DNA from 3 places in the Streptomyces sp. x-80 genome. Region 3 is predicted to be linked to each of the others. Evidence: riboswitches for the same ligand, from Rfam matches in the RefSeq annotation. Region 3 holds a riboswitch; each other region holds the start of a gene.

Region 1 (3,265 bases), on a different contig from region 3:
ACGGTCGCGGTCCTGGCGCTCGCCGTCTGCGGTGCGATCTGGGCCGCCTCCCGGCGCAAGCCGGTCGACCACACCAACGTCAACGAGGTCGCTCCCGCGGAGCCGGCGGGCGTCGTCACCACCGCGTTGCAGACCGTCTCCCCTCCCCCGGCAGGTCCGGTGGCCCCCGCGGCCACCGTCGCGCAGGCCGGCCCGCCCGTCCAGGTGGCCGCCCCGCGCGCCGGGGCCGCGACCGCCGGCCACTAGCGGCCCTCAGTCAAGGAAGTCAGCCATGAACATCGAATGGGCAGCTCTCGGCCAGGTCTTCGGCGTCAGCCTCGTGGTGACGGTCGGCATCGTGGGCCTGTTCACCGTCGGCATCGTCGGTACGTCCCGCAGGCCGCGCCAGGAGGGCGAGACGGCGGTGGCCGACGGACCCGGCGCGGGCGCGCGGACCGCGGCGGTGGCCGCCTTCGCGCTGTGCGCGGCGGCCGTGGCGTACGGCATCTATCTGATCGTCGCCACCTGACCCGCCCGGGGCCGGCGCGCCCCGGATCCGGTACCCCGGCGAGGCGCTCGGCGGCCGGCGGCATCAGCCGCGGCCGCCGAGCGCCTCGTCCGTTTCTCCGGTTCTCTGGTTCTCTGGCCGGCGCGTCCGCGATGGCCGTGCCGCCCCGGCTGCCCAGGTACTCGGAGACCCGGACCTGTACGACCTTGCTGAAGGTCTGGTGGTGGGCGCTGCGCGGGCGCGGTTCGGCCGCCCGCCGCGCCGCGTACAGCATCCGGGTGCAGGGCGGCTCCCGGCCGGCCGGCTGCCGCGTCGCACCGGCCTCGCCGCGGTCGGCGGCCCCGGGTGCCGGCGGGCGGACGGGCGCCTTCCCCGCCTCCCGGTACGCCGAGTCGCGGGTCGCGGGTCGCGGGTCGCGGGTCGCGGCGAACTCCCGCTCCGGCAGGCAGCGTTCGGCGGCCGGACCGGTCAGCGCCCTCGATCAGGGCACGGGCGCCGTTCGGCCGGGTGCTGTCGGCGGAGATCGCGAGGTTCTGGCCGCCGAGGACGGACATCCGTCTGCCGTCGGTGGGCCGGCCCGGCAGCTCGGCGACGTCGAACCGGACGCCGGCCTTGAGCTCCCCGGCGACCGAGGCGTACTCGACCGGCCGGTTGCGCATGAACAGGGCGCGGCCGTCGGCGAACCAGCGGCGGCTCTCCGTCTCGTCCATGGCCGTGACCTCGTGCGGCATGATCGGGTCCAGCCGGTCCTTGACGTCGGCGACGCCCTGCTGGAGCGCGCCGACCTGCTCGCCCCTGGTGAAGCCGGCCGCCTCCGGGTCGCCGCCGTTGGCGCTCTCCGGCATCCCCCGGCCCCCTTCCGGCGGCGTCGTCGCCCACCGTGCACCGGACAGTGACGCGGGATCAGGTCCAGGGCAACCGTCCGACGCCCCGCCGGGCACCCTGTGGTCTGCGCCACAGTGCCGGTCGGCGGGCAGCGCCGCAGGTCAAGGGTGAGTTGACGGTAATGCCGGGGCGTGGTGGACTGCCGGAGCCATTCGGCGACAGCAGAGGAAGTCCGGTGCGAATCCGGCGCGGTCCCGCCACTGTCACCGGGGAGCGTTCCTCCACAGAAGGTCACGGCCCGCCTCGCCCCGTCCGTCAGGTCGCGTGCGGCACGGGCGGGAAGGCCGGGGGAAGCGTTGATCCGGGGAGCCAGGAGACTCTGGTCGCCGTCACGTCGAACCAGGGCGCGGACCCTGAGTGAGGACATACCGCCATGCCCGGCCGCCGTTCGAGCCCCCCACTCCGTGCCGTGGCACGCTCCCTTCGAGGCGTGACGGCGGTCTGATCCGATGCGCGGCGAACACGTCACGTACGCGTGCGGCGCGGCCCTCGGCTTTCTCGGCGACCTGATCGCGGCGGACCCCCGGCGCGGCCATCCGGTGGCCGCGTTCGGCCGGGCCGCGGCCGCCGCCGAGCGCGGGCTCTGGCGCGACCACCGGGGGTACGGCGCGGTCCATACGGTGCTGTGCGCGGGCGGCGCGGCCGCCGGCGCCGCGCTCCTCCAGCGCGCGGTACGGGGTCCGGCGCCCCGCCCCGGTGCCCTCCCCCGCCCCGCGCGTACGGCCGCGGGGACCGCGCTCACCGCGGCGGCCGTCTGGGCGGTGCTGGGCGGCACCTCGCTGGGCCGGGAGGCGCGGGCCGTCGGCGGTGCGCTGGCGGCCGGCGAGCTGACCGCGGCGCGGGAGCGGCTGCCGCATCTGTGCGGGCGCGATCCGCAGGCGCTGGACGGGCCGCAGATGGCGCGCGCGGTGGTGGAGTCGGTCGCGGAGAACACCTCGGACGCGGTGGTGGGCGCCCTGGTGTGGGGTGCGGTGGGCGGCGTACCGGGCCTGGTGGCGTTCCGGGCGGTGAACACACTGGACGCGATGGTCGGTCACAAGTCGCCGCGCTACCGGCGGTTCGGCTGGGCCGCGGCCCGGCTCGACGATGTGGCGGGGTGGCCGGGCGCCCGGCTGACCGCGGCGCTGACGGTGCTCGCGGGCCCCGGCCGGCGCGGTGCGCTGCGGGCCTGGCGGGCCGACGGCGGCGCGCACCCGAGCCCCAACGCGGGCCCGGTGGAGGCGTCGTTCGCGGGTGCGCTGGGGGTGCGGCTGGGCGGCACGCTGACGTACGGCGGGCGGGTCGAGCACCGGCCGGTGCTCAACGGCGGGGCGCGGCAGGCCGGGGTGCCCGATATCGAGCGGGCGGTCCGGCTCTCCCGCCGGGTGAGTGCGCTGGCGCTGGCGGTGACGGTCGCGGGCCGGTTCGCGGTCGGCGCGGCCCGGTCGGCGGCGGCGCGGCGGGCGGCGGGCGCGGCGGACAGCACGAGGTTCACGACGGGCCGGCGGCCCGGCAGATGAGGAGGTCCCGGTGAACGGGCGGTTCAAGGCGTCCGGCGGGACCGTCGGCGGCGGCCTGCTGGTGGCCGGCACGACATCCGACGCGGGCAAGAGCGTGGTCACGGCGGGTATCTGCCGCTGGCTGGTGCGGCAGGGTGTGCGGGTGGCGCCGTTCAAGGCGCAGAACATGTCGCTGAACTCGTTCGTGACGCGCGAGGGCGCGGAGATCGGGCGGGCCCAGGCGATGCAGGCCGCGGCGGCCCGGGTCGAGCCGTCCGCGCTGATGAACCCGGTGCTGCTCAAACCGGGCAGCGACCGCAGCAGCCAGGTCGTGCTGCTGGGCAAGCCGGTCGGCGAGCTGAGCGCCAAGGGGTACTTCGGCCACGCCGGGGGCGGGGCCGGCGCGGCCGCACCG
Region 2 (3,265 bases), on a different contig from region 3:
GGTCATCGCGCTCACCCCATGGTGGGGAGGGTGAAGCTCGCGCCTTCCTTGGTGCCCGAGGGCCAGCGCGAGGTGACGGTCTTGGTACGGGTGTAGAAGCGGATGGCGTCGGGGCCGTGCTGGTTGAGGTCACCGAAGCCGGACCGCTTCCAGCCGCCGAAGGTGTGGTACGCGACGGGCACCGGGATCGGCACGTTCACACCGACCATGCCCGTGTTCACCCGGCGGGTGAAGTCGCGCGCGGTGTCGCCGTCCCGGGTGAAGATGGCCACGCCGTTGCCGTACGGATGCTCGCTGGGCAGCCGCAGCGCCTCCTCGTAATCCGCCGCGCGTACGACCGACACGACAGGGCCGAAGATCTCCTCCTGGTAGATCCGCATGGCCGGGGTGACCCGGTCGAAGAGGGACGCGCCGGCGAAGAATCCGCTCTCGTGCCCGGCGAGGCGGAAGTCCCGCCCGTCGACGACGAGTTCGGCACCCTCCTCGACCCCGAGATCCACATACGAACGGACCCGCTCCAGGGCGTCGCGGCTCACCAGGGGCCCGAAGTCCGCCTCGGGGTCGTCACTGCGGCCGATGCGCAGCGCGCCGATCCTCTCCTTGAGGCGCGCCACCAGGGCGTCGGCGGTGCGCTCGCCGACCGGCACGGCGACGGAGATGGCCATGCACCGCTCGCCGGCCGAGCCGTAGCCCGCGCCGATCAGCGCGTCCACCGCCTGGTCGAGGTCGGCGTCCGGCATCACGATCATGTGGTTCTTGGCGCCGCCGAAACACTGGGCGCGCTTGCCGTGCGCGGCGGCGGTGGCGTAGATGTGCGCGGCGATCGGCGTGGAGCCCACGAAGCCGAGCGCGCCGACCCGCGGGTCTTCGAGGAGGGTGTCGACCGCCTCCTTGCCACCGTTCACGACGTTCAGGACGCCCGGTGGCAGCCCCGCCTCCAGGAACAGCTCGGCGAGGCGGAGCGGCACGGACGGGTCGCGCTCGGACGGCTTGAGGAGGAAGGAGTTGCCGCAGGCGATCGCCGGTGCGGCCTTCCACAGCGGGATCATGGCCGGGAAGTTGAACGGGGTGATGCCGGCGACGACACCGATCGGGCTGCGCAGGGAGTGCACGTCGATGCCGGTCCCCGCGTTGTCGGTGAAATCTCCCTTCAGCAGGTGCGGAATGCCCGCGGCGAACTCGACGACCTCCAGGCCGCGTTGCAGGTCACCGTGGGCGTCCGCCACCGTCTTGCCGTGCTCGGCGGAGAGCAGTCGCGCCAGGGAGTCCCGCTCGGCCTCGACGAGCTGGAGGAAACGGAGCAGCACACGCGCGCGGCGCTGGGGATTCCACTCGCCCCACCCGCGCTGTGCCTCGGCGGCGTCGGCGATCGCCGCCTCGGTCTCCGCCCGGTCGGCGAGCGGGACACGGGCCTGCACTTCGCCGGTATTGGGGTCGTACACATCGCCGAACGCCCCCGACGTCCCCGGGGTGTGCTTTCCGCCGATGAAATGGGTCAACTCACGTGCGACTGCGCGGACATGTTCACGGGCCATGGGTACCTGCTCTCGTCAGGTGAGGTCCGAGGACGGCCACACGGCACGGAACGCGCGCGGCTGAGCGCGCGGACCTGCGGTGCGGGAGAACGGCATGGAGGGCGGCGAGCCGACCGGGTCAGGTGCGTACGGCAGGGTGGCCGCTCAGCAGGGGAGTCCCGGGGCTCGGCGGCCCTCAGGCGGGAGCTGTCGGTGCTCGCCGGGCCGGATCACCAGAATCGTGGATACACACCGGTGCCATGCGTGTCTGCTCCATCCTCGTGGACAACACGGAACATCCCGCGGCAGGTATCCTGACTCCCGGATCAGCACACGCTCCCCGGCCTTCCCGACGGACTTCTCCGTCAGTGGCCTGTCCAGCTCGAAGAGCGTATTCCCCGGTCACAGTGGCGGGACCGCGCCGGAATCACACCGGCTTCCCTGCACCGCGGGCCTTCGCCCCGACCATATAGTTGGACGTCCTAGTAAGTCCACCCCCGGCCTGCCGCCCCTGATGGTGCACCGCCAACTGACCTCGCGGTATGGGGTTCGGGGGCGGAGACCTGACCGAGCCGGCGGCCCGCGTCCGGCGCACGCACCCCGTTCCCCGCCAGGCCCGGTCGCCGCCCGAGCGGCTCAGCTGTCCGCGATCACCGGATAGGGCACATGCGTACGCCGGTCCGGGTCGACGGCCAGCCGTCCGCCGGCCGGGGGCCGGGCCCGCTGGGCGCAGTCCCGGCGTTCACAGATGCGGCAGCCCAGCCCGATCGGCGTCGCGGAGCCCGGATCGTCCAGGGCGATGCCCGCCGCGTACACCAGGCGCTGGGCGTGCCGGAGTTCGCAGCCCAGCGCGACGGCGAACTCGGCGCGCGGCGCCCGGTGTCCGAAGCCGCCCCGGGTGACGGTGCGGGCCACCCAGAAGTACCGCTTGCCGTCGGGCATTTCGGCGACCTGCGTGAGGATGCGGCCGGGGGCCGAGAACGCCTCGTACACCGTCCAGAGCGGACAGGTGCCGCCGAGCCGGGAGAAGTGGAAGTCGGTGGCGGACTGCCGCTTGGAGATGTTGCCGGCCCGGTCGGCGCGCAGGAAGGAGAAGGGCACGCCGCGGTGGCCGGTGCGCTGGAGGGTGGAGAGCCGGTGGCACACGGTCTCGAAGCCGACACCGAAACGGGCCTGGAGCAGTTCGATGTCGTAACGCAGTTCCTCGGCGGCCCGGTGGAAGGCGGTGTACGGCATGAGCAGGGCGCCGGCGAAGTAGTTGGCCAGCCCGATCCGGGCCAGCCCCGCCGACCGGGACGAGCCGAGTGCGCTGCCCGCCACCAGGGCGTCCAGCAGCGCGGCATGTTCCAGGAGGGCGAGCTGGGTGGCGAGCTGGAAGGCGCGCTGCCCCTCGCTGAGCCACGGTGACAGCAGGAGCAGCCCGCTGCCGGCGTCGAAGTGCCGGGCGTCGGCCGACCGTTCGGGATCGGCCTGGACCACCTTGACGCGATACCGGACGGCGAGCAGGTCCACGAGCGCGTCGGCCGCCCGCCCCGCCGGACCGAGACCCAGGCTCGCGGCGGTCCGCTCGGCCGCGGCGTCCAGATCACCGAAGTGGTTGTGGTGGGCGTAGAAGAAATCCCGTACCTCGTCGTGGGGCTCGATGGGCAGCAGGGCCGCGGTGTCCTCCGGAGCGGCGAGCGCGACGACCCGTTCGGCGGCGTCCCGGTAGCGCTGATGCAGCGCGACGAGTGCGCGGGCGACCTCGGGAT
Region 3 (3,265 bases):
CCTGTACTCCCTGATGCTGGGCTTCCTGGCGCTGCTCGGCTTCATGGCGATCAAGGCCGGTACGGACATCCAGGGCAATCCGCAGCTGGCCATCCCGCAGCTGTTCGCGGACATGTTCCCGAGCTGGTTCGCCGGCGTCGCGTTCGCGGCCATCGGCATCGGCGCGCTGGTGCCCGCGGCCATCATGTCGATCGCCGCCGCCAATCTCTTCACCCGTAACGTCTACAAGGACTTCCTCAAGCCCGACGCCACGGCGGCGCAGGAGCACAAGGTCGCCAAACTGGTCTCCCTGCTGGTGAAGGTGGGCGCGCTGATCTTCGTCCTGACCATGGACAAGACCGTGGCGATCAACTTCCAGCTGCTGGGCGGCATCTGGATCCTCCAGACCATGCCGGCGCTGGTCGGCGGCCTGTTCACCCGCTGGTTCCACCGCTGGGCGCTGCTGGCCGGCTGGGCGGCCGGCATGCTCTACGGCACCCTCGCGGCGTACGGCGTGGCCAGCCCCACCCAGGCGCACTTCGGCGGCTCCAGCAAGGAGATCCCCGGTATCGGCCAGATCGGCTACATCGGCCTCACCGCGTTCGTGCTGAACGTCCTGGTGACGGTCGTGCTGACGGTCGTCCTGCGGGCCCTGAAGGCCCCGGACGGCGTCGACGAGACCAGCCCCGCCGACTACACCGCGGACGTCGGCGACAAGGGCGTCACCCCCGATCTGCCCCCGGCCACGGTGAGTTCCCCGGCCGGGCACTGAGCCGGCGGCTCGCACGCGGTCAACGGGCCGTCGCGTCCCCTCGGGGCGCGGCGGCCCGTCGGTGTGCCGGGGCGCGGCGCGCCATGCGCGCGCTCAGCCCACCCAGTCCTTGAGCGCCTCGGTTTCGAGCATGATGCCCACCGGGTCCGGCAGGCGGAGCGCCCTGCCGAACGGGACGGTGTGCACGTCCTCGTAGCGGCTACCGTCGGGCTCGCTGTAAAGAGTCACCTGACAGGCTTGACGGTCGATCAGCAGGTACAACGGGATACCGGTCTCCGCGTACGCGCGGGGCTTCTCCACCCGGTCGTGCTGGTCGGTGCCGGAGTCGGAGTCGCAGGAGGCGACCTCGACCACCATCAGCACCGGGTCGGGATCGGCCCATTCGCCCTGGCCGACGAACGCCTCGCTGGACGCGAGCGAGCCGTCCGGGCGGGCACGGCCGCCGCGGTGCGCCTGCACCCTGAGTCCCTGGCCCGGGTGGAGCCACAGCTCAGGGCGTGAGCGGAGGCAGCGCCGCGTCAGCCACTCGACGATCCGCCCGTGGTCCCCGTCCGGCAGGGATCTGCTCCGGATCCGCCCGTCGACGAACTCCAGCCGCGCGCCTTCCTCTCGGCGGGCGAGTATCCGGGCGGCCTCTTCGAAGTGCTCGGTGAGCGTGATGTGCGGCCGGTCGGTGAGCGCGGCCATGGGGCCTTCTCCTCGCTGTCAGACGTAGCAAGAAACCTGAAATCAACCATAGCGGCGAGCACTGACAGATACCGCTCCATCACTGACGACTCACTACATGTGGGGGTGCGCGCGAGGGGCCACCCCCACATGTATGCTCGTCCTCGCTGTCGCCGCAGGGAAATCCGGTGGGAATCCGGAACTGTCCCGCAACGGTGTATGAGCGCGCATATATGGCCATTCGGCCCCTTCGCGCGCCCGTGAGTCCGAGGACCTGCCGACGGTACGTCCGCGCCGCCGTCGGTGCGGGCGTTGATACGTCCGGGCCTCGCGGGTTGGGCCGGTGGACGCCGCGCGGTGTGCCCGCGCACCCCGAACCGTACCGGGGTGCCGCACGCCCGCGTGCGCCCGTCGCGCCCCGCCCCTCCTGGCCCCCGCCGAGTGAGGGAGAGCACCACGTGACCATCGCGCCAACGGAGCCCGCGTCAGACGCCGAGGTCGGACAGCCCGCGGTGACCACGCTCGGCGTCCCCGCCGGCCGCACCGGAGCGGGCGAGGACGGTCCGGGGGTCGCCCTGCTGCGCACCCTGACCGAGCTGACCGAGGACCTGACCGCGACCGACCCCGGCAAGGTGGCCGCCGCCGCGCTGCGCGGCCGGCACCCCGGCTCCGACGAGGCCGAGCTGCGGTCACTGGCCATCGACGCGGCGGCCGGACTGATCGGCGACGAGCCGCAGTACTCCAAGCTCGCCGCGCGCCTGCTCACCCTCGCCATCGCGGAGGAGGCCGCGGGCCAGGGCGCCGTCTCCTTCTCCGCCTCGGTCGACACCGGCCACCGCGAGGGCCTGATCGCCGACGCGACCGCCGCGTTCGTGCGGACCCACGCGGCCCGCTTGGACGCGCTGGTCGACGCGGCCCTGGCCGACGGCGCCGACGACCGGTTCGGCTACTTCGGGCTGCGCACCCTGCACTCCCGCTATCTCCTGCGCCACCCCACCACCCGGCAGGTCATCGAGACCCCCCAGCACTTCCTGCTGCGGGTGGCCTGCGGTCTCGCGGAGAACGACTCCGTGGCCGCGCTGGACGATGTCGCCGAGCTGTACCGCCTCACCAGCTCGCTCTCCTACCTCCCCTCCTCCCCCACCCTCTTCAACTCCGGCACCCGCCACCCGCAGATGTCCTCCTGCTATCTGCTGGACTCGCCGCTGGACGAGCTCGACTCGATCTACGACCGCTACCACCAGGTCGCCCGGCTCTCCAAGCACGCCGGCGGTATCGGCCTCTCGTACTCCCGGATCCGCGCCCGCGGGTCGCTGATCCGCGGCACCAACGGGCACTCCAACGGCATCGTGCCGTTCCTGCGCACCCTGGACGCCTCGGTGGCCGCGGTGAACCAGGGCGGCCGGCGCAAGGGTGCCGCCTGTGTCTACCTGGAGACCTGGCACGCCGACATCGAGGAGTTCCTGGAGCTGCGCGACAACACCGGTGAGGAGGCCCGCCGTACGCACAACCTGAACATCGCGCACTGGATCCCGGACGAGTTCATGCGCCGGGTCGAGGCGGACGCCGACTGGTCGCTGTTCTCGCCGTCCGACGTGCCGGAGCTGGTGGACCTGTGGGGCGACGAGTTCGACGCCGCGTACCGCAGGGCCGAGGCCGAGGGCAAGGCGCTCAAGCAGATCCCCGCCCGGCTGCTGTACTCCCGCATGATGCGCACCCTGGCGCAGACCGGCAACGGCTGGATGACGTTCAAGGACGCCGCCAACCGCACCGCCAACCAGACCGCCGAGCCCGGCAAGGTCGTCCACTCGTCCAACCTGTGCACCGAGATCCTGGAGGTGACGGACG

Evidence for each region. Region 3 has a riboswitch for cobalamin ahead of ACLJWH_RS09100 (ribonucleoside-diphosphate reductase subunit alpha). Riboswitches for the same ligand answer to the same signal wherever they lie in the genome.
Region 1: it holds a riboswitch for cobalamin, as region 3 does, so the genes downstream of both, ACLJWH_RS36910 (cobalamin biosynthesis protein) here and ACLJWH_RS09100 (ribonucleoside-diphosphate reductase subunit alpha) in region 3, are expected to answer to the same signal.
Region 2: it holds a riboswitch for cobalamin, as region 3 does, so the genes downstream of both, ACLJWH_RS00835 (CoA-acylating methylmalonate-semialdehyde dehydrogenase) here and ACLJWH_RS09100 (ribonucleoside-diphosphate reductase subunit alpha) in region 3, are expected to answer to the same signal.

Annotation. Positions count from the first base shown of each region.
Region 1 is NZ_JAJPWM010000027.1:51,302-54,566, forward strand. It holds gene ACLJWH_RS36895 (anion permease) at 1-246, shown strand, start outside; gene ACLJWH_RS36900 (hypothetical protein) at 272-508, shown strand; gene ACLJWH_RS36905 (hypothetical protein) at 487-1,332, opposite strand; cobalamin riboswitch at 1,536-1,692, shown strand; gene ACLJWH_RS36910 (cobalamin biosynthesis protein) at 1,822-2,871, shown strand; gene ACLJWH_RS36915 (cobyric acid synthase) at 2,882-3,265, shown strand, end outside.
Region 2 is NZ_JAJPWM010000001.1:221,353-224,617, forward strand. It holds gene ACLJWH_RS00830 (acyl-CoA dehydrogenase family protein) at 1-6, opposite strand, end outside; gene ACLJWH_RS00835 (CoA-acylating methylmalonate-semialdehyde dehydrogenase) at 12-1,535, opposite strand; cobalamin riboswitch at 1,801-1,999, opposite strand; gene ACLJWH_RS00840 (short-chain fatty acyl-CoA regulator family protein) at 2,151-3,265, opposite strand, start outside.
Region 3 is NZ_JAJPWM010000004.1:220,728-223,992, forward strand. It holds gene mctP (monocarboxylate uptake permease MctP) at 1-751, shown strand, start outside; gene ACLJWH_RS09095 (Uma2 family endonuclease) at 845-1,438, opposite strand; cobalamin riboswitch at 1,555-1,714, shown strand; gene ACLJWH_RS09100 (ribonucleoside-diphosphate reductase subunit alpha) at 1,876-3,265, shown strand, end outside.